3 regions of the Colwellia sp. E150_009 genome follow, and region 2 is predicted to be linked to each of the others. Evidence: predicted binding sites of a transcription regulator. Region 2 holds the regulator's gene; each other region holds the start of a gene.
What was found. Region 2 encodes sigma-54, which starts transcription at its own class of promoters, with help from an activator protein. Its sites were predicted from a motif close to GTTGGCACGNNNNTNGNNT; they were not measured.
Positions count from the first base shown of each region.

Region 1 (7,900 bases), on a different contig from region 2:
TTAATCCTGCACTGATTAAGGCGCTTATAACCTCACTCATTGAATGTGACCAAGTCACCATCTTTGATGTAGTACCATCGCAGTTTTCTGTATAAGTGCCTTCCTCTTCAATATCAGGTTCATTATTCAGGAAATACGAGTAACCTGACAATAAGTCGTTGAATGTATGAAACTCAACTAGGTGGAACTCTCCGCCAGATTTTAATGAATTGGCGACTGTTTGTGCCCAATCCGATAAATTGGATAACCAGCACAAAACTCCGTATGAGGTAAATACGATATCAAACTGTTGCTTATTTTTACGACCAAATTGAACAACATCACTCTCAATAAAATCTGCTTTCAAAGCCAACGTTCGCTTCAATGAATTTGCTTGCTCGATTGCATCAGCAGATAAGTCTACACCTGTGACTTCTGCCCCCAAACGAGCCCAAGACAAGGTATCTTGACCAAAATGGCACTGTAGATGTAGCAAGGACTTTCCTTGTACATTTCCCACTTGTTTTAGCTCGATTGGGTTTAACGAACACTTACCATTTTTGAATGATGCAACATCGTAGAATTTTGATTCAACATGTACTTTAGTTCTCTTGTCCCACGCTTCTTTATTTATTCTTAAATAATCCATTCTATGTCCGTATATTAACTTTATCGCCTAACGAGCTTGTAGAGTTACTCATTTTTTGTGAATTACCTCATAAAACAGAGGGCGTAATGCATTACCTATATCGAATTAACACGTTACAGCGCGATACAGGAGCTAAAAAATCAGTCATTTTGACTGAATCAGTTATTTTACAGCCTCAACTTTAGCATGCCCACCATTTATAAAAATTGCTTCATTGTTACTGAATTTGGAAATTTTTATTTTTCCTTTGTATTTTGAAAAGATAGTTTCTGCCGTTTCTTTAAATGGGAAGCTGGTATAGTGAGGTAATGGATAAAAATCAATAATACCAAGGGCATCGTAGGAAGTTAGACTTTCAGCGATCTTAGGGTTATCCATTTCAGAAATATATTCAATGTTAGGAGAGAGAACAACTGCCCCCGCTGACTCTCCAATATAAATTTTACCCAAATTAATTTGGTCGACAATAAGTTTATCTGCGCCTGTTCTTTTTAATTCTTGCAGAAGAAAAAAAGTATTTCCCCCTGTCATATAAATATATTCGTTATGCTTAAGTTTATTTGATATTTCTTCATACGACGCGGTAGAAATTTCAAGAACATCCACCACCAAACCAAGATCTTCTAAAGCATCTTTTCCTGCATCTACATAAAATGTAACTTCTTCATGAATACTTGCAGTAGGGATAAAAGTAACGGTTTTCCCCTGAATTTCTTTATTTTCGTATTCTTTAAATAAATTTGAAACTTCTGCAAAAGAGGATGCCAAAAATATATTTTTCATTTTTTTCCTAACTTAGTTAAGGTGCATGAGAAGAAGCCTAACGAGGCTCTAGAATCTCTCTTTTAGAAAAACCCCCTTTAAAATTAAGCCTAAAAACACGCTGTTACGTTAATTCTGATGCAATAATACATTAAAATTACCCTTTAGAGGAACTGTGAACATAAATGTCATAAATATTTTTTTGTGTTTTTATTAAGAAGGATCTTGGTTTTAATTATTGATTTTTATGGCGCCTTTGAGAAGATTCGAACTTCCGACCTAGCGCTTAGGAGGCGCTTGCTCTATCCAGCTGAGCTACAAAGGCATGCTATATATTGTATTGTTTTTTCACAATAAAGTTAAGTTTTTATCTTGGTTCTTTGTTTAGTTACATTTTATTGTGTTAATAACGTACAGCTAAATCATTTATTTGAATGTTGCCTAATAAGCTATTGTCTATTGTGGAGGCCGTCGCGCTTTGTGTTGTTAACTTGGTTACTTTCACTTTGAAAGGGCTAATATTATAGCTTACATAGTGTTTTCCTTGTTGGCTAATGAAGTTGTTACTGTGTAGTAGTGTGAACTCGTCGCCAACTTTTACGCCATGATGCTTACCTAAATTAATTGTTATTTCGTTACCTTGTACTTGTACTATTTTACCTTCACTCGGCTCGCACATTACATTGTCATCAATATCGTTTGCTATTTTTTCAAGCAATGAATTAATCATATTACCGTATGCACTTTGCCAAAAAGTGGTGGTATTAACATCAACATTTTTTCTTCTGTTAAAGTCCCAAACGGCGGCGTTTTGATAGCTCCTTTGCCAAACTTGTTCACCATTAAAGCCATTGTATAAGTACAGGGTAAAATCAAAGTTTCTAGGGTAGGTGCTTTGTTGCCATACTTTCCAGGTGTTAGTGCTTTGTTCTTGAAATGACACATCATTTATTTCACTAAAAAGCACATATTGGCTTTCGCTGGTATCGGCTAATGACATAACTAATTGCTTTATTTTTTCTTCATTAAAGCTGGTGTTTAGGCGTGAAAATTCAGTTGTACTTTTGAGAAGTAACTTACCGCTACTGTAACTACTGCTGTTGGTAATTTTTTTGTTTAGGTGGCGAATAATAGCTGAGTCTATTTGATAAATTTTACCAATATTGGCTTGTTGTCTTTGCATTAAATGGCTTTTGGTAAGTAAAATAGACTTTTTGTAATCTAAAGCAAAGCATTGTTTTTCTTTAGGAAATATATCGGCGCGTATGGTTACAGTGATAAGGTTATCATGATGTAGTTCGTCTATAAGCTCTATTGAATTAACATTGCCACTGGCACGAATGTTAATTTGATCTTGAGTGAGTAAGCCATTAACAACTTGCTGAATGCTAGAAACATTTGCCCCTGCAACAAGTAGTGCTTTTTTTAAGGCGTTTTCCATTGCTTTGGCTCGTGCTATTTCAACCGAGCTTTCAGCTGTTGAAGCGTGGCCTTGGGCTTCATACCATTGAGCATTACAAGTAATGGTTGCTAACAGTAAGCTAGTAGCTAAAATAGTTTTTTTGATAATAGTGTACATATACTCTCTCATGAAAACGAAAAGCCTATTTGGGGCTATTTTTGGCATAGTATAATGTTAGTACAAGTAATCAGTGGTTACTTTGTCTAATTAGTATTTAGTGTATAGAGATGCACAAATTGTGCCTATTTATTTTGATTTATTTTTAGTTATGAAACTGCTTGGCTTGAAATGTGCATTATTATTTAGCTATAAATAACCGAATAAATAAAGTTGTCAGTATTTATGTTAGTGGATATCTAACATGGGTGTTGAATTTTTAAGGGGAATACCATGAAAAAGTGGCTTATACCATTATTGCTGCTACCAGTACTTATGTCGTGTAGTAATTCAGTGAAGGAAGACAATTTTTATAAATTGAAACAAGAAGATAAAGGAAAAATAGACAGTTATAATCTACCTAAGCATGCAATAAATGATATGGTAAAAGGTTTAGCATATCAAATGTTAAAAAGTAGTGCCTTTGTTAATAAAAAAACGCCTGTGGCTGTTGCTTCTTTTGTTAATTTGAGTGACTTAGAGTCAACTAATTGGTTGGGTAACCAAATTGCTGAAAACTTTGTACATGAATTGCAACATCATGGTTTAGTGGTTATTGATTTTAAGGCTACAGGGCATATTCGTGTTACTAAAGAGGGTGATTATGTATTTAGTCGTGATTGGAAGGAATTGCCTGAGCGTCAGATTATTGACTATATAGTAGCGGGCACCATGATGGAACAAGAAGACGGTATTATTATAAATGCGCGTATGATTGGCATTCAATCGCATGTTGTTGTTGCAACAGCTCAGTCGTTTATTCCTTCATGGGTTTTAGGTGAAGAAAAAAGTAATAGCGATAATGTTAAATTAAAGGATGGAATGATAATTCGAAGTAATAACCTGCTCATTGAAGATCAACGTGCAGTTGAAATTCAAAAATAACTGAAGTTGAAAATAGGTGGAATCATGAGAAATACATTCTGTAAAATTTTAATGTCTGTTTCAAGTATTATGCTGATTAGTGCATGTAGTAGCGTGTATGATAAGCATGTTCAGTGGCAAGCAGTGGCTCCAGAAACATTCCCTATTATTCATGGTGTTGGTTATGCGTCAATAAGTTTACAAAAATCAACACATGAAACTCAGCGGATGTTAATGGCCATTAAGGCGTCAAAAATTGCCGCTTATTTAGAGCTAGCTGAACAAGTATATGGGCAACAAGTGAGTAGTAAAACAACAATGGCAGACATGCTAATCGAAAACCAACAATTGGCTTCTTCAGTGCAAGGGTTGATCAAAGGGGCTAAAGTTGTGAAAAGCTACCCAGTAGGCGATACCTACACAACAGAATTACAGTTAGACTTTAAAGATGTATATGAAATCTATCAAGCAAGTTTAAATCGTAAAGAAATCAGAGATGTACAGTATTTCTAATTTTATCAGAGTTGATATAATTTATCTTGTTGGGATGTATTTATTGACGACAACTTAATGCCTAAACTCGCGTTGTTTAGGCTTTTAAACCTATACTGCTTAACCCGCCACTTTTTTTGCCTTTACTATCATAAGTCATAGATGCTTTGTTATGACCTTCTAGTAAGCTTGTTTTCATGCGCTCAACTGCGAGTTGAGATTGCGTTATTATTTGACCATTGATTTGGTTTTTTTCTTGGCAAGATGTAAGTAAATGTTCAATGTCTAGCAGTTCTTGCTCTAGGTAACCTGCCGCTTTATCTGTGGCAAACGCACGGCTAACACTAATTTGTTTATCTAGCGCTTGAATTGCGAGTAATATTTGGTTCTTTTTCTCGCTAATTTGTAATAAATCTTTAGGTTGGTGTTGCTGTAAAATATGCTTTTCGTCAATAATTAATTGCTCAAGCTCTTGTAGTTGAAGGTATTGTTGAGAAAGTAATTCCTTTGACTGAGGCGAAGCTGACATATAAGTACCTTTAGATAATAGACACACTTAGAGCCCCGTATTCTGGGGTACAAAGCAAACTAAAGCAAATCAAATTCAAAACTAGCGATACTTGCTGCAAGTTTTTGAGGATCAATTTTATATTCCCCAGCAGCGATTGTTTTTTTCAACTCATCAATTCTTTTCTGATCAATGGTTGGTAAATCAGTTGCTTTCTTTTGTAATTCACCAAGTTGTTTGGCTTGTGGTGTTAAAGAAACAGAGTCATGAGCAGCATGTTTAACGTGCGTATTAGTATTTGCCGTTTGACTTGCCTCTTGTTTAACTTGTGCCTGCTGATTTTGGCTAACTTGAGTTTTGTTGTTCAAGTTATTGATATTTATAGTCATAATATTACCCTACGGTAAGGTGCTCTTTAAAAAAATTTACTTTCTAACCTTGTATCGGCAAACAATGCGATAACTTAAATAAAAAATTAAATATTTGCTAATTATTTTAAAATATAAAATTACCCTGACTAATTTGCAGTTGTACCTTAAAATTATAAGTTAATCGTCACCTGATTAACAGCACTGATTTTAGGCCTTATTACTCGCCCAGAGCGAGAGTTTTCTACCTCAATTTGTTCATGTAGATTTCCAGAGCTAAGCGCCACGCCTTTAGTTTTAATCATGAAATTTTCATTTTTGGCTATAATGGTTATTGTGTCACCTTTACAAACTAAACAAATATTTCTTCTGGTTATGGGATGATCTGATCCAATTCTTTTTTCTGCTTTACTTCCTAGTACCAGGTTTATATCTGTCAGTCTTTCACCGCGAATTTTATTTGTTGCAATATATTCAATAGCAATATTTTGTTTGGTTAAAGTAGCCCCTTTTTCTATTGTACTGGTTGCAACAACAACAGCGAACGTTCTTTCTATTTTAGCTGGTAGGTACATTTGCCATGAAGTTGAATCATCACAAGATATTTTAATATTAATATTTCTACGATCAGTATTTTCAGGTATATTTGCTGTCAGAGGAATTTGACAAGGTTTGATAATGATTCTTGGGTCAATATCGGCAATGTTAAAAGAAATTTTGCCCTCAGGTGGCGGTGCTATTTCGCTTTCAAGAAATTTTTTTGCGAATGACTCAATATAAGCGCTATCCCATGTGGTGGCAAAGCTTGCCAATGGGGATAATACAATAAATGTCATTATAGATAATAAAAAAACGTTAGTTATTCGCATATTTCTGCCATTTTCGCTAGGTTAATTCAAATACTCAACTATGCTTAAATTTTAGATAACATAGTTATATATTACATCAGTTCTGTGGTATAAGTTTTATTAATACGCGTTTTGTTAATTACTTATAAAGCGAAAGCTTGCTGAGTATCAATTTTTTGTCACTTATTTTTACTTATAATAAATACAATCAAGAATTATGCCTTTTCTCCAAATTAATTTAAGATAAAGTGTATGATTATTGATTACAAAAGAGGTTTTTATGGCTGGTATACTAGATGCAGTTAATCAACGAACACAGCTTGTTGGTCAAAACAGGCTCGAATTATTACTTTTTAAATTAGTAGGTAGACAACGTTTTGGTATTAATGTTTTTAAAGTACGAGAAGTTTTACAATGTCCTAAGTTAACAATGTTACCAAAGCAAGACCCTTTTATAAAAGGGGTGGCGCATATTCGTGGTCAAACTATTTCTATTATTGATATGAGTAAGGCTATTGGCGGACCTGCGATAACGCAAACAGATGATTCATTTATAATTATTGCTGAGTATAACCGTAGTGTGCAAGGTTTTCTGGTTGCGGGTGTTGAGCGTATTGTTACGTTAAGTTGGAAGGATATGATGCCACCACCAGAAGGTGCGGGAAAGTCTAGCTACTTAACCGCAGTAACTGAAATAGATGATCAGATGGTTTCTATTTTAGATGTTGAAAAAATACTGAATGAAATTAACCCTGTGTCAACTGAGTTAAGTGAAGGCGTTGCAGATGAGAGTGTAGGTGTTGGACTTGGTGAGCGTATTATTATGATAGCGGATGATTCAACCGTGGCTCGTAATCAAGTAAAAAGAGCATTAGAGCCTTTAGGTATTAAAATGGCATTGGCAAAAAATGGTCAGGATGCATTAGACCAACTTTTGGCTATTGCTAACACTTGTGAACATAGCATCACTGAAAAAGTTGCCTTGATGGTGTCAGACATTGAAATGCCTGAAATGGATGGTTATACCTTAACGGCTGAAGTTAAAGGAAATGAATTAATGGCTAAAATGCCTGTTATTTTACATACATCATTAAGTGGTGTGTTTAATAATGCGATGGTTGCAAAAGTTGGCGCTGAAGATTTTATTCCTAAATTTCATCCTGATGAATTAGCAACAGCAGTTAAAAAATGGCTGAATCACCCTTAATAAAGGTGGCTATATAAATGATATTAAGTAGGACACAGTAATAGTGCTAGCAAGAGAACTTGATGACAAAAGTTATCATCAAATCAGTGAATTTTTAGAGCAACAATGTGGTATTGTCTTAGGCGAAAATAAACAGTATCTTGTAAAAAGCCGTTTAGCGCCTTTATTGAGCAAATTTGATCTTAATTCTCTTAATGAGTTAGTCACTCGAACTTTGTCTCCTACCGAACGGCAGTTGCGTGCGGCGGTAGTTGATGCCATGACTACTAACGAAACGTTATGGTTTCGTGATGAATACCCATTTAGTTTATTGAAAAATAGTATTTTACCTAAATTTTTAAATAAAAAAACGCCAGTTAAAATTTGGTCAGCAGCAAGTTCTTCAGGGCAAGAGCCTTATTCTATTGCTATGTCTGTTTTAGAGTTTCAAAAAAGTCAGTCGGGTTCTTTTTCAAAAGGTATAGAAGTTGTTGGTACTGATATTTCAGCAACTATGCTTGAGCACTGTAAACGTGGTCAATATGACTCACTTGCTTTAGCGCGTGGTTTATCAGAAGAAAGAAAGCGACAATTTTTTGAAGAAGGTGAAAATGGCATGCTAAAGG
Region 1 is NZ_JBHFOM010000062.1:4,094-11,993, reverse strand. Features, by position in the region: gene ACE1OF_RS18595 (class I SAM-dependent methyltransferase) at 1-628, opposite strand, end outside; gene ACE1OF_RS18590 (Type 1 glutamine amidotransferase-like domain-containing protein) at 791-1,411, opposite strand; tRNA gene ACE1OF_RS18585 (tRNA-Arg) at 1,639-1,715, opposite strand; gene ACE1OF_RS18580 (flagellar assembly protein T N-terminal domain-containing protein) at 1,794-2,969, opposite strand; gene ACE1OF_RS18575 (FlgO family outer membrane protein) at 3,243-3,893, shown strand; gene ACE1OF_RS18570 (LPP20 family lipoprotein) at 3,918-4,385, shown strand; gene flgN (flagellar export chaperone FlgN) at 4,462-4,893, opposite strand; gene flgM (flagellar biosynthesis anti-sigma factor FlgM) at 4,953-5,261, opposite strand; gene flgA (flagellar basal body P-ring formation chaperone FlgA) at 5,414-6,109, opposite strand; gene ACE1OF_RS18550 (chemotaxis protein) at 6,369-7,295, shown strand; gene ACE1OF_RS18545 (CheR family methyltransferase) at 7,339-7,900, shown strand, end outside.
Region 1: a site for sigma-54 is predicted at 3,130-3,148, ahead of ACE1OF_RS18575 (FlgO family outer membrane protein). Genes of this name have one in related genera too.

Region 2 (7,900 bases):
ATGCTTTGTAATATGCCTTTACGTACCTCTTCGTTGAGTTCTTCAAGCACTTCGCCATGGTGTTCAACATCAATGAGTTGCCATAAAACAGGACGACTTTTAGCTGGAGAAGATTCAAGAAAAAGTGCTAAATCATAAGCGGTCATGTCTTGTAGTAATCTGCGAACATAAACAAACATGCCACTATCAAGTGCTTCATTAACTTGATGTAGTCGTTGTTGAATAGTTTCTTGTTCTATTATGTCAGGCATAGAGATTACTTGGATGTTAGAGTGACGATCTATACTAATGTTATTAAATGCTTATTACAGGTCTATTAATACCAATTAATATTTATAATTACTAATAAGTTTATCGTAAGTTTGTATTTCTTGCAGCAATTTTACGTCGTTGCTGTAAATTATTCCTCTTCGTCAAACTTATCCCCAATAAGCTGTCCTATTGCGGCTAAAGCCTCTGGTGCATCAGTACCTTGGGCGGTTACTTTTACTGTTTTACCTTGTGCTCCAGCAAGCAACATAATCGCCATGATGCTACTTGCGTCGGCTTCTTTTTCTTCAAGAGATAATGTGATTTCTGCTGAAAATTTTTGACAAAGTTGTGCCAATTTACTCGCGGCTCGTGCATGTAAGCCAAGTTTGTTAATGATGGTTAATTCTTTACTGACTATAATATTGTTATGAGTTGGCTTGGAGGGCATGGTGATTTACTCTTTAGTTTTTTTAATATCTCTATGGTGAGTTTGCACATCTTTCTTCTCTTTGCGAAAGTTACTGGATAATAATTCTGCAATATAAACTGAGCGATGTTTACCACCAGTGCAACCAATGGCTATGGTAAGGTAGCTTCTATTATTGCGTTCTAAATGGGGTAGCCAAGTCATCATGAAACTATTAATTTGCCATACAAATTTTGTCACAATGGGTTGGCTGGCAAGAAAGTCTTTTATTGGTTGCTCTAAACCTGTGTAGGCTTTTAATTCTTTTTCCCAGTGCGGGTTAGGTAAAAAACGCGCATCAAAAACATAGTCAGCATCAGCAGGAATTCCATGTTTAAAACCAAAAGATTCAAAGACTAATACCATTGAACCTGTTTTTTTACCAAGAATGCGTTCGCGTACTAAATCGGCTAATTGATGTGGACTTAATTGAGTTGTATTAATATACAGGTCAGCATTAGTAGAAATAGGGGTTAGTAGTTTTTTTTCCAACGCGATAGCTTGATCTAATGGAATATTTTTTTTAATAAGTGGATGCAGGCGTCTAGTTTCACTGAAACGTCGAATAAGATCATTATCATCAGCATCTAAAAATAAGGTAGTAATATCAATCGCATTTGGCAGATATTCGATAACTTCTAAAATATCATTAGGATCATTTGGTAGGTTTCGAACATCTAAGCTTACAGCAACATTTTCATAATCGTGAATAACAGTATGAGTTAATGCGGGTAATAAGTTTACAGGAATATTATCAACGCAATAATACCCTAAATCTTCTAGCACCCTTAACGCAACTGATTTCCCAGAGCCAGAACGTCCACTAACAATAATAAGTTTCATAAGTTAAGCCTCGACTTACGGGTACAAAGTTTCGTGAAACGAGTGACTCTCAACACGCAATTTTCTATATCATTGCAACTTTAAGTTGCTTGTTGAATAAGATTAAACATTTCTTGTTGATTTGTGCATTTTCGTACTTGTTTGGCTGTTTTACGATTACTAAACAGCTTGGCTATACTCTGTAATGTATCTAAGTGTTCTTGTGTACTATTTTCAGGCACAAATAAACAGATGAATATATCAACAGGTTTGTTGTCTATTGCGTCAAAATCTATGGCTTGCTGAGTTGTTAAAAATACGGCGATAGCTTTATCTGTATTATTTAATCTACCATGAGGAATTGCAATACCATTGCCAATACCTGTACTACCCATTTTTTCACGGTTGAGTAAACTATCCAGTAGGTCGGTTGGACTAGCGGTTCCTAATTGCTTAGCGGCAAGAAGGCAAATTTGTTCAAGTAGGCGTTTTTTACTTTGTACTGGTACTGCACATTGCGTGCAGTCCAGTGTTAATATGTCTTGTAGTGTCATAATTTTTTATATTATTGCGCTAATGTTGCGATATTTTGCCTTTATATTTAAGCACTTGGCGATCTAATTTATCAATTAAAGTATCTATTGATGTATACATGTCAGTATTGACTGCTGAAGCATGAATTTCATTGCCTTTTAAGTGCACCGTTGCTTCCGCTTTTTGATCTAACTTTTCTACTGTCAGTACCACATGCACATTCGTGATGTGATCAAAATGTCGTTCTAATTTATCAAATTTAGTATTAACGTATTCTCTTAATGATGAAGTTAGGTCTACATGGTGGCCAGTAAGGTTAATTTGCATAAGTTCGATCCTTATTATCTTAATTGAGCTAGTATATAGCTATTATAGTAAACTCTTACGTTGATTTGACGGGGGAATAGACAAAGATTCTCGATATTTGGCTATGGTTCGTCTCGCAACATTAATTCCCTGCTCGGCCAGTAAATCAGCCATTTTACTATCACTTAGCGGCTTAGCAGGTGTTTCCGCTAGAATGAGTTTTTTGATTAAAGAACGGATAGCGGTTGATGAACATTCACCGCCATTTTCTGTGCTAACGTGACTTGAGAAAAAGTATTTTAATTCAAAAATTCCCCTTGGGGTATGCATGTATTTTTGGGTAGTTACCCGTGAAATCGTAGACTCATGCATATCTACTGCTTCTGCTATATCATTCAATACCATGGGACGCATAGCTTCTTCGCCATGCTCAAAAAAGCCTTGTTGGCGTTGAACAATACAATTAGATACTTTTAATAGGGTGTCGTTACGTGATTCTAAGCTTTTAATAAACCATTTAGCTTCTTGTAGGTTGGCGCGAATAAATTGGCCATCACTGCTTGATGACTTGGTAGTTTTTGTCATAGCGGCATATTGTTGATTTACGGATAATTTAGGGGCGGTATCTGGGTTTAATTCTACCACCCAGCGACCATTTTTTTTCTCTACAGACACATCAGGTATTACATATTGATCATCATTTTTTGCAACAACATCACCAGGGCGCGGATTTAAACTTTGAATTAATCGCATCACTTCACGCAACTGATCTTCTTTAAGACGCGTTTTGCGCATGAGTTGTCTATAATCACGGTTACCAAGTAGATCAATATGCTCTTTAATGATTAACTTACTTTCGTTTAAATACGGAGTAGTTGGCTCAAATTGATTTAATTGAATCAGCAAACAATCAGCAATAGAGCGAGCGGCAACGCCGATAGGATCAAAAACATTGATACGCTTTAATACAGCTTCTACTTCGTCAAGTTCCAGTCCCTCTATACCAACACTTTCTAAAATGTCTTCACTTGACACTGTCATATAACCTGCGTCGTCTACCGCTTCAATAATGGCGATAGCGACAGCTCTATCGGTTTCTGAAAACGGGGTTAACTCCATTTGCCATAAAAGGTGATCTTGAATAGAGTCGGTTGTTTCACCTTGATAAGTATAATCTTCACTTGGGCTACTAATTGCGCCTGTATTTGATGTGCCCGCACTGTAACTTTCTTCCCATGTTGTGTCGATATTTAGCTCTTCAGGAATATCATTTTTTTCCATAGCTTCTGTTGTGCTGATTTCATCAATGGTTGCGGATGAATCTTCACTGCCATCAGTGGCAGTCTTTTCAGAAGTTTTTGCTGAAAAGGCTTCTTCAAGATTATCTGAATTATTATTTGAATCATTATCAGCGCTAGTATCGGATGCTTGTTGCTCATTCACTTCAAGAAGAGGATTACTTTCAAGCACTTCTTGAATTTCTTGCTGAAGTTCCAACGTTGATAACTGCAACAGCTTTATCGCTTGTTGCAGTTGTGGCGTCATGGTTAGTTGTTGTCCTATTCGGAGCTGCAGAGTTGGGCGCATCTACGTTTTCTAATTCCTATTAATAATTTTATTTATTTATTTAATTTTCATAATAATAAGCATAGCTTAAGTTTTTATGTCTGTGCTAACTATAGCGTGAATTGCTCACCAAGGTATACATCTCTTACCTTTTGATTTGCAAGAATTTGATTTGAATCACCTTCGGCAATAATTTCTCCGTGGCTAACAATATAAGCATGTTCACATACATCAAGTGTTTCACGCACGTTATGATCGGTAATTAATATACCAATTCCACGATTTTTAAGGTGAATAATAATTTTTTTTATATCGCCAACAGAAATAGGATCAACTCCAGCAAAGGGTTCGTCAAGTAAAATAAATTCAGGCTCTGCAGCTAGGGCTCTAGCAATTTCTACGCGTCTTCTCTCACCACCTGATAAGCTCATACCTAAGTTATCTTTAATATGACTAATATTAAACTCTTCTAACAGGTGTTCTAACTTAGCTTGCCTATCAAGCTCACTAAGGTTCTTCCTTGTTTGTAAAATAGCCATAATGTTATCGGTGACGGTAAGTTTTCTAAAAATAGAGGCTTCTTGTGGTAAATAACCAATGCCACGGCGTGCGCGTTCATGCATAGGGGCAAGTGTAACATCTTGATCATTTAGAATGATTTTACCATCGTCGTTGGGTACTAACCCAACAATCATATAAAAAGAAGTGGTTTTTCCTGCGCCATTAGGGCCTAGCAATCCTACAATTTGACCCGCTTTCACCGTTAAACTAACACTTTTTACTACTCTATTATGTTTATATGACTTCGATAACCCTTGGGCTATTAAGGTTGATTCTTTTGGTGTATTCTCAATACTATTCATTATTACTGTCATTGTTCTTTTTATTTTGCTGAGCTTTAATTTGAGCTGGTTGTAAAACAGTAGTGACGGAATCGTCATTTCTACTTATGGCTTCTAATTTTTCACTTAATGTATTGTAAGTGATTGTTTCACCGGTAACTTTGCTGCCAGCTTGTTTGACTTGTGCATTACCTGAAACAGTAATAATGTGCAGGTCAGGTTGATACTTTATTTCATTGGCTTGTAAGCTAATTAAGCTGCCGTCTTCTAATGCTTGCTGGAAAATAGCGGGATCACCTTTAGCCAGATAAGTATCTGATTTTTCTTTCGTATTACTGTCAATGCCACTATAAACTTGCACAATGTCTGCAACAATTGAAATGGTACCTTGGCTGATATTCACCTCATCCAAATAGCTTGCTATTTTATTTTTTAAATCGGCTGATTGACGTTTAGACTTTATTGTAATTTCTTGCGTGAGATCTTTTTTGGCTGCAAATAGAGGTGCTGATAAGCCGAAAACTAATGAGCCAAGTAATAAACTTTTGCTGAGTTTTTTAATAGTTATCAAGGGACTAACTATTACTTTTTTTATAAATGGTACGTACATGTTCAGTTAATGTCATCTGTTTGGTGTTTAAGTCAATTATCAAGCCAGATCCGTACATGGTGAAATCCTTTCCTTGGACCATGACGGTTTGATCTGAGCTGATAATGTTAGTATTTAAATCGAGTTCTAAATATTTACAATGTATTTCTTGTATCAAACTATTTTTATCTGTTGCGCTTAAGTGTACGCGATGATTTAAAATAACCCTATTGTTTTTATAAAGTGTTGCTTCTTTTGCGCTAATATTCCATGGCAAAGCTTTTTCTTCAGGTAAGGGCGTTGCTGAGTTTCTGTCTTCTAATTCATTATTGTTCAGCTCGTTGGAGTCAATTGATTTTGCCGAATTGTTGTGAGGATATAAAGTGTAATTAGGCAGTTCAAAGTGGGTTACTTCAAGCTTGGCATAGTGCTCCATACGATCTGCAACAATGACATGAGAAAGCTGTCCTGATTTAGTATATATGTCGGTTTTTAGTGCTTCAGCAATAAAATCAGGAGTGAGTTTACTTTCAATGTTTTCATCGGGCACTATTTTTGACTGTCGCCATTCAATAATACCGTAAGCCATCGCACCTAGCACTAAAAATAGAAAAGTTAAAAAAGTAGTGCGTGTCATATACTCGCGCCCGTTGCGTCATTAAGGGTGCCTTGGGCTTGCATTATTAAATCGCATACTTCGCGTACTGCACCGAAACCACCCTGAGTAAATGTGGTGTAATCTGCTTTTGTCGACACAGCAGGGTGTGCGTCAGATACAGAAACTCCCAAACCTACGTACATAATACAAGCTAAATCAGGTATGTCATCACCAATATAAGCTATTTCATCAGACGAAAGCTTAAGCTGCTCTGCCAGATGCTGAAGTGCGGGGAGTTTGTTTTCTTGCCCTTGTACTATGTGTTTTACATTTAAAGCAGTCATGCGATTAGCGACTATGGCAGAACGACGACCTGTGATAATAGCCACTTCTACACCGCTATTGCCAAGTGCTTTGATACCAAAGCCATCTTTGGTATGAAATGCTTTCAGTTCTTCACCGTCGTTACCCAAGTAAATTCGACCGTCAGAAAAAACACCATCAACATCACACACTAATAGTTTTATTTTTTTTGCGCGATCAAATACTTCTTTAGTGACATCACCATAAAGTGTTTTGGTGAGTAGGTTTAAATGAGTGTTTGTGTTCTTATTCACTTAAAGTACTCCTGATCTTAGCAAATCATGCATGTTCATAGCGCCGATAGGTGTATGGTGTTCGTCTACTATGATCAAACCATTGATCTTTTTATCTTCCATAATATTCAGCGCTTGTGCGGCTAGCATATCTGCTTGTGCCACCGTGGGCGATTTGGTCATAACGCTTGTTATTTTATCTTGATGTATGTCGATTTGAAGGTCAAGAATTCTGCGTAAATCACCATCGGTAAATAATCCAATAAGTTGGTTGTTAGCATTGACAACAGCTGTCATTCCTAGGCCTTTTAATGACATTTCAACTAGTGCATCTTTGATTAGCGCATTTTCAGGAACGACAGGTAAACGTTCTCCTTGATGCATGATGTCACTCAAACGCAACAATAGACGTTTTCCTAAACTTCCACCTGGATGTGATAAAGCAAAATCATCGGCGGTAAAGCCGCGTGCATTTAATAGGGCAACGGCGATAGCGTCTCCCATTACCAAGGTTGCTGTTGTACTTGATGTGGGTGCTAATCCTAAAGGACAAGCTTCTGTTGTAATGTTAATACAAACATGTGTGTCAGCTAATTTTGCTAAGGTAGAGCTGGTATTTCCTGTCATGGAAATTAGCTTTGCCCCAATACGTTTTATTACAGGAATAATCGCTAATACTTCGCCTGTTTCACCTGAATTGGAGATGGTTAGCACCACGTCATCTTTTGTGATCATACCTAAATCGCCATGGCTTGCTTCGCCAGGATGAACAAAAAAGGCTGGGGTGCCTGTACTGGCTAATGTTGCAGCAATTTTACCACCAATATGACCAGATTTTCCCATACCAATAACAATAACACGCCCTTGACAGTGGTACATTATTTGACAAGCTTTTTCAAAATTATCATCAATGTACTGCAATAATTCTGCAATGGCTTGTTGTTCAATGTTTATTACGTTTTTAGCAATTTCTTTAAAATTCTTCATGGTGTTACTTAAATTACTTTTGTTGATTGAGCTAATTGATAGTCGTTTGACTGAAAAGCAACACTTGATACGCAAAAAAACATATCACTAATAATGCACCTTTTAAGCGGGTTAATCTAAAGTAACCAAATTTTCGACTAAAACACAATATAAATAATAAAGCAGTCACCGCTATCATGATAGGTGTATCTCTAAATGACGCTTCAGGGTTGATCTCTCCAGGCGCTATAATACCAGCAAAAGGTAATACCGCTAAAATATTAAAAATGTTTGACCCCACAATGTTGCCCATGGCTAAGTCGTCTTCTTTTTTCAATATGCTGGCTACACTTGCCGCTAGCT
Region 2 is NZ_JBHFOM010000001.1:126,913-134,812, forward strand. Features, by position in the region: gene mgtE (magnesium transporter) at 1-251, opposite strand, end outside; gene ACE1OF_RS00590 (HPr family phosphocarrier protein) at 401-700, opposite strand; gene rapZ (RNase adapter RapZ) at 707-1,561, opposite strand; gene ptsN (PTS IIA-like nitrogen regulatory protein PtsN) at 1,642-2,094, opposite strand; gene hpf (ribosome hibernation promoting factor) at 2,114-2,401, opposite strand; gene ACE1OF_RS00610 (RNA polymerase factor sigma-54) at 2,444-3,967, opposite strand; gene lptB (LPS export ABC transporter ATP-binding protein) at 4,057-4,809, opposite strand; gene lptA (lipopolysaccharide transport periplasmic protein LptA) at 4,802-5,359, opposite strand; gene lptC (LPS export ABC transporter periplasmic protein LptC) at 5,364-6,014, opposite strand; gene kdsC (3-deoxy-manno-octulosonate-8-phosphatase KdsC) at 6,011-6,592, opposite strand; gene ACE1OF_RS00635 (KpsF/GutQ family sugar-phosphate isomerase) at 6,593-7,558, opposite strand; gene ACE1OF_RS00640 (calcium/sodium antiporter) at 7,590-7,900, opposite strand, start outside.

Region 3 (7,900 bases), on a different contig from region 2:
AGGTTAGTAAATATACCATAAGCAAATAAAAACATGAAAAAAAGTAATGTGTTGTTTAACAGTATAATAATATTAACTATTATATTTAGTGAAGATCTTTACGCCCAAAAAATAACCATTCTCACCGAACATTTAGCGCCATTTCAAGTTGTTAATGAAAAGTCTATTAGTGGTATATCAACTGAAATTGTAGAAGCAACATTAAAAGAAGCAAACTATGAATACGAAATAGCTGCTTACCCTTGGTCTTTATCTTTTAATAGAGCCAAACATGAAAAGAATACCTGCATCTATTCATTAAGCCGAATACCAGAACGTGAACCGCTATTTGAATGGGTAGGCCACATTATTAGTAGTACTATTTCTTTATATTCATTAGCATCAAAACAAATATTTATTAATAATTTAAACGATGCAAAAAAATATAAAACAGCTGTAATCAGAGATGATGTCACACATCATTTTCTTTTATCCAAAGGTTTTATCGAAAATGAAAACCTTTATGTAATGGATAATTACGACTCACTGTTAAAATTACTTGAAATTCCTAACCGTAATATTGATCTAGTTGTTCTTAATGACGACCTTATATACAACCGAGTAAAAAGCACCGAAGCAGCCTCTAAATACAAAAATGTATATAACATGCGTGAACTGACACTCAACTTTCATTTGGCTTGTAGTTTAAGTACTGAGAAAAATATTATTGCTAAATTAACAAAATCCATGAAAAAATTAGAACAAGATGGTGATTTTTCAGTCATTAGAAAAAAATGGCGTTCAACAATGATGAATATGCTTTAACAAAAAAACCCAATCATTACAATTGGGTTTTCTAATGAAATAACACATTATTAAAATTGTTTCTTAAGCCTACGTGACGCTAAGCCAATCATGCCTAATGCAAAAATAGCAAGTGTCGATGGCTCTGGAACATCAACTATGTCTTGTTTTGCCGGTGGATCATGAGCCCAAACACTCATGTGTGACAGGGCATCTCTGTTAACAAAAAGATCTTTATCCCATGTACCTTCAAAATTATATGCGGTATCACCTAGGCTTATACCCAAGCCATTGTCAATCAGATCATAAAAATTAAAATCATAAATAGCCCATGAACCATCAACATTATTTGGTCCCTTCATTACAAAAGCTAAATGATCAAAAACGCTTGGTCGCCCTAGAATCTCGGTAGCAGTAGCTATTGCCGAAGGATCAACGGCTAATAACCAAGTTCCATTATCATAGAAGGATATGTCGATAACTGAATCGAGGTTGAAATCAAGTATAGAGTCGTATTCAAAGTTCCATTCACCGTTCGATTTCGTCTCAGAGCCCCCTAAGCGAATCCATCCAGGATCGGTTTTTTCGCCATCATTATCCAAATCAACCATGGAGTCATTATCATTTGTTAGAAAATAATCTCCAGGAACATAATTATTCTTATCCCGACCTTGTCCCCCTACTTCCTCATTGAGCAATCCATCTCCGAAGCCCCCCATATTGGGAGCTGGATCTTCAGCAAAATCATTATTAGGTGAGGTGACAAATCCCAAGCAAGAAGTCGCTTCAAGTGATGTACCAACAATATTTGATCCTGCAGGAATAACCTGTGTAATACTTGTAATCGTGAAAGTTGAATTTACACACTCACCATTACTTGTTACTTCCTCAATAAGACTTGCAGAACTAAAACCACTAGACAACAAAGATAAAATTGCAGCGGAAAATATTAATTTTTTCATTGTTTCTCCTTAAATTAAAGTCCTTTTAATCAAATTAATCTCTATTGAAAGCAAAAGTCGCACCAACAAATATTTTCTTTATTTATTAATAATTAAGATTAAGTTAAATTTATAACTGTAAAAAAAACTGACATATTATAACAAAAAATAACGAGGTTTTGAAAAGTCAATGTAATGAGTTATGAGTTAATTTTTGCCTTAGACACTGGAAGCTCAATAACCTAGCATAAATTTATAATTAAATTGTGTCTCATAAACAAGCAAAAACACTGTAATAATACCATCATTTCACTAATATTCTATGTTTACACTAAACCCATTATTGACCCATATAAAGCATGACTTCTGAGATAAATAAGCTATCTAACAAACCTAGTTTATTAACTTTTTATAGAATCAGTTTGCGGTTTTTTTTGTAATTTACGCTGTAAAGTTCGTCTATGCATAGATAACTGACGCGCCGTAGCCGAGATATTACCATCGTTTGCTTTTAACACTTGTTGAATATGTTGCCACTGCACTTGCTCTGCTGACAATGTTTCACCGTCAATGTCAGCATTTGTGGCTATGGTAGACGCTTTACTTTCATTAAGCGCTGCTAACAATGTTTGCGTATCTAAGGGTTTAGATAAATAATCATCTGCACCTAACTTTATAGCGTCAACGGCAGTAGCGATACTTGCAAAACCAGTGAGTAAAATAATTCTACTTTCAGGCCTTAGCTTTCTCAATGGTTTAATAATACTTAAGGTAGTTTCTTGTGCTAGTTTCATATCAAGCAACACATAATCTGGCTTGTGTCGATGACAAGCTAATAATGCTTCAGAATTACTGTCTACATGAACACAATGGAAACCGTGTTTGGTTAATCGTCTAGTTAAGGTATTTGCAAAAATAGCATCATCTTCTACAAGTAATAATTCTTTCATTATGTTATTTCATCTGCCAATTAGTGTGGTACAGGTAAACTCAAAGTAACTAATGCCCCACCTTGATGATGGTTTGTTAATGCTAACTTACCACCAAGACGTTCTAAACTGGCATGACTTAAAAAAACAGCCATACCTAAGCCTTGTTCACTGTTAACAGGGTTTACACCGAGTTGTTTTAATTTTTCTAAAGTAAAGCCAATACCATAATCACGAATTATAAATTGCCAGTTTTCCGTTTCTACCTGACTCGTTAATGTAATTTTGGTTGAGTTATTTGCTTTTGTTGCCCTTATTGCATTATTAATTAAATTTAATATAGCAGGCAACAAAGATGCATCCGCCATGATAGTCACATCATCTTGATGTTTTTTTATTAACTCAATGTCAACATCGGGGAAATTTACTCTTATATTTTCTAAAATGTCATCAATTAAATTATTCACAGTAATCGCCGTACTGGTTTGCTCTTTAATAGAAAAAACCATTTCGCGAAATGCATCTAAGCTGTCAGTACAACACTTTAGCTGACTTTTCATATCAATCACAATACTATTTTCTGGAAAGTCTTCATGTAATTCATCAACCAGTAATTGTATTGTTGTAATAGGTGTTGCCAACTGATGAGTCACTTGTGCTGATGCTACACCAAGAGACATAACTTGGTCTTGTTTCAGTAAATTTTCTCTATACGCGGCAATGGCAAGTTCTCGTTGATTAATACTACGCGCCATTTTCCCTACAACTAAGGCAACCACTAGCGCAGAGAATAAAAAGTTAATTCCCATACCAATAAAATGCCCTTCCATATTGCCATGCATAACACTCATGGGTAAAAAGCATAATAAAATGGTATAAGAGCCAATAGCCATTAACGCGACAAAAGCAAGCAATGCAGGAGGTAATGTAACAGCGGCAATGGCAATTGGAATCAATAATAATGAAACAAAAGCATTAGTGGCACCCCCACTAAAAAACAGCAACAACGACAAAAATAAAATATCAGCGCATATTTGTATTAATAAAGCTGACTGACTGACTTGCTGTTTTTTTTGATAAACAAAAAAGCTACCAAAAGTAAATATAACCTCTAACGTAATAACACCAAACAATGGCGTCCAAGGAAGTTGATAATTCAATACTAAGTTAACAAAAAATATCAACAACAATTGGATAACTATAGCAACACTACGTAACACAAGTACCATTTGAACTTGATTAGCTGACTTAAGGTTTACAGAAAAGTTATTTTTTTTAAAGAAAAAAGACATAAATGACGTATAGTTTTTATAACATTAGCAACACGGGTAATGATTGATTTTATCTGTATTTTTTCTCCCTGCAATGAAATAAATCATAAAATGATTAATTATTTTATGATTTATTGCTATTAATCCATTTGCTTTCTTACAAGCTCAAGAAAAAGAGACAATCATTGGCCTTTTAAACACATGTGCTTATTAACTGAGAGAAATAGCGTCAAAGGCGGTTTGTTTTTGTCTGCGGCAAATAAACAAACTACTTCCTGCTTGCTTTTTAGCTTCTGATTTTGCTTTAGAGGCTAAATCAGCAATTTGATGGTATGAGTTATAACACGCTGTATCAGGTTGAATAACGCCAATAGCTAAACTAACAAGAGGGTGAAATATATTATTGCCGCTGCGATCTAAAGCATGATAGCCTTGCTGCTTTTGATGCTCTGTCGTAATAAAAGACAAACTGTGCTTGGTAAAATCAGCTAATATCTGTTGGCAAACCTTTTCAACATCGTTACTTTTAAACATAATTATGAAGTCGTCGCCTCCAATATGCCCGACAAAACAGCATTTATTATTTGTATTGATCATAATACAATTAGCGAGTGTTTTGAGTAATAAATCCCCCTTTGCATAGCCATAAATATCATTAAAAGGTTTAAAATGATTTAAATCTAAATAGGCTAAATTGAATGGTTTTTTATTCTTGAGCATGTAATCTATTTCTTTTTCTATGGCTACATTACCTGGCAAGCCTGTCAATGGATTAGCATATCTAGCCTGCTCTAATTTAGATTCAGTAATACTTTTTAGTAAGTCACGCGGTGAAACAATACCAATATAAAATCCATTTTCTGTAATAATAGAAGGTTGTGTAAACTCTGCATTTGCTCTGGCTGTGAGTAAGGCACTTACCTGCTCTAATGGCATAGAATGTTCAAGTATCAAGTGGTTATTAGATTTTATATCAATCGCTAATTTTTTTGAATAAAGCGCTCTACCATAAATATCAGAATAAGATTCCATCAGTTGGTTTCGAAAAATCATACCTAACGGCTTATTATTACGTAATACTGGAATAGCATGAATATTGAGGTTTTGCGTAAATATATCATAAACATAATTAACGCTTTGATTGTACTCAACTGTTTTTGTAGCTGTTACTAACGAAGCAATAGTTTCTATCGTAGACTTATGTTCTGTCGAGTCGCAAATATCAAGTTTAGGAAATATTCTTATTGGATTGTCGTTGGGCTTGGCTAAGAAAAAACCTTGGCTATATACCATACCAAGCTCACGCAACAATTCAAATTCTTCTTTTGTTTCAATACCTTCAGCAATAATCAGCGCATTGGATATTCGACCTAACTCAAAAAGAATTTTTAAGAATTCTCGTTTCATCACATCTTGATCACATCGATCAATAAAATATCGGTCTATTTTGACAATATCAGGACGTAAGTAACTCCATTGTTTAAGTCCTGAATAACCTACACCTACGTCATCAATGGCTATATCAAAGCCAAATTTTCTATATTTATTTAATGCTCTTAGTAAAATATCACTATTAGGGAAAGGTGATTTTTCACTAATCTCAATAACCACTTGTTGTGGTGACAACCCTGAATTTTCAACTAATTTGATTGTTTCACCATAAGGATGATCTTTATTGAGCATGACATTTAAACAAATATTAATGAATAGTTTTCCTTGTAGTTTCAACGCTACAAAGCATGAAATAGCACTGGCTCGGCAAAGTAACTCAAGTTCAGACAATAGGTTGTGCTGTTGTGCCTTTTCAAATAATACTTCTGGTGAATAAAGCGGTGTATCTTTTGGTCCTCGCGTTAATGCCTCATACCCAACGATACTTTCATTTTCTATATCAAAAATGGGCTGAAAAACCGTTGTGATCATTTTTTTAGCTATAATTGTTTGAATAGTTTTTTGCATTGCCTATCTCTCATTATTCATACCTATATCACGGCAGACTTCCAAAGGGCTTATCACAGTACTAATACCAATCTAACTATGTGATCATTTCTACTTGCTAAAACCACCAATTACATCGTTATTTATTTAATAATTAGAACAACTAGTTATTGAAATAAATGCCTTGTATTTGGCAATTTTTTCTACGTATAAAAAAGATCACCTAATTAATGAAACTAATGGTATAAAAGAATTTATCTCAAGTTAATTAATAACGAAACTGAGTCAACGCCGCCTTTAGTTCACCACTTAAGTTCTCTACCGACTTAGCATTTATTAACACATCATTCGTGTTTTCTTTATTTTTATGCGACAAAGAAGATACGCGGTCCATCATGTTTTTTACTTCTTTCACGGCTTGTAATTGTTCACATTGGTTATGATTTATTTGTTCATTTTTATTGATGATTTCAGTAAAAGATTGCGTAATAACCTGTAAATTAATTTCTGTATTTTTTATCGTTTGTGCGCCTTTGTTTGCAAATGCTTCATTTTGTCTCATTTGCTCAGCAGCCTCATCTGTGGCTTTTCTTATATTGGCAATCACGGTTTCAATTTCTCCCGTTGACTCTTGTGTGCGTTGTGCAAGTGAACGAACCTCATCTGCAACTACAGCAAAACCACGTCCTTTTTCGCCAGCACGTGCAGCTTCTATCGCAGCATTTAACGCTAATAAATTAGTTTGTTCTGCAACCGATTTTATTACTGTTAATACAGAGTTTATTTGCTGTCCGTGTTCACGTAATAAATTCATTTGCTTTGTAGAAAGCCCAATGGCTTCCGCTAGCTGTTTAATTTGTTGTGAAGATTGCTCTACAACGCTAAAATTATCTGTAGCACATAGTTCTGCTTCTTTACTAACGAGGATGGTATTTTCTGTATAAATTTGGGTTTCTTCCACCGCTTTGCTCATTTGCTCAATAGAAACATTTGCATCAGAGAGCTCATTTTGAGTACCATTCACTTGAGTTTTGGCTTCTTGACACGCGATTATTGTACTTTCTGTTGCAGTATCTAACGATGTACCAATATTAGATAAGGTTTCAACGAAACCAACAATTCTATCCATCATTACGTTAAAACTTTGCCCTATTTCTCCCAATTCATCTTGAGTTGTTAGCGCAACTCGTAACGATAAGTTAGATTCCTGTTCAACATTAATCATAGTGCGTTGAAGGTGTTTCAATGGCTTCCTTATCGACTTAAATATTAACCAGCCCAACAATAAAATTAATACCGCAACAACACTCACAGTAATAAAAATAATGTTATTCATTTCTTTCGTTAAAGCACTATTCAATAGACTATCGTCGTGAGCTAATTGCTTTTGTAATAGAACCAGCTGATCTAATTTTAATAAAAATGGCTCTAACGATGCGTACATTTTCAGGTCAACATAATTTCCCATATCGTACGAAGAAGCTTGTTCGATATATCCTGCGATAATATCTATCGAGTTGAGACTTTTTTGGTAAAGAGGCTCCATACTGTCTAATAGCTTTTTTTCTTGAATTGACACATTGCCATTTTGATAGTCTTGCCATTGTTGGGTAATAATAGTTTTCCCATGTTTTATTTTTTCTTGTGCATCTTGCCATAGCTCCATGCCACTACGCGCTTTATGGGCTGTGTCAATAATATTTGAGGTAAATGTTCTGATGATTAGATTAAGCCTTTGGGTTTGGCTTAACCTCGCCTCAAGATTTTGTTGGTTGTTTGAATGACGATCAGTCGATATTTTTATACCAACAAAAATAATAATGCTAAAGAGAAATAAAGGAACTAAAGATAAAATAACAAGTTTACTGCTAACACGATTTAATTGTTTCATTTGAAATCTTTATATTTAAAGGATAAAGCCAAAGACTGGTCGCAGAATAACAAGCCTTTATGACGGTAATGTTACCAAAACATGACGCAAAAATGACAAAGGCATAACACAAATATCACTGTTATATGAAAGAAGAAATTGATACCT
Region 3 is NZ_JBHFOM010000005.1:41,488-49,387, reverse strand. Features, by position in the region: gene ACE1OF_RS03740 (substrate-binding periplasmic protein) at 34-804, shown strand; gene ACE1OF_RS03735 (PEP-CTERM sorting domain-containing protein) at 855-1,709, opposite strand; gene ACE1OF_RS03730 (response regulator transcription factor) at 2,126-2,674, opposite strand; gene ACE1OF_RS03725 (sensor histidine kinase) at 2,695-3,945, opposite strand; gene ACE1OF_RS03720 (EAL domain-containing protein) at 4,135-5,883, opposite strand; gene ACE1OF_RS03715 (methyl-accepting chemotaxis protein) at 6,131-7,753, opposite strand.
Region 3: a site for sigma-54 is predicted at 1,794-1,812, ahead of ACE1OF_RS03735 (PEP-CTERM sorting domain-containing protein). Genes of this name have one in related genera too.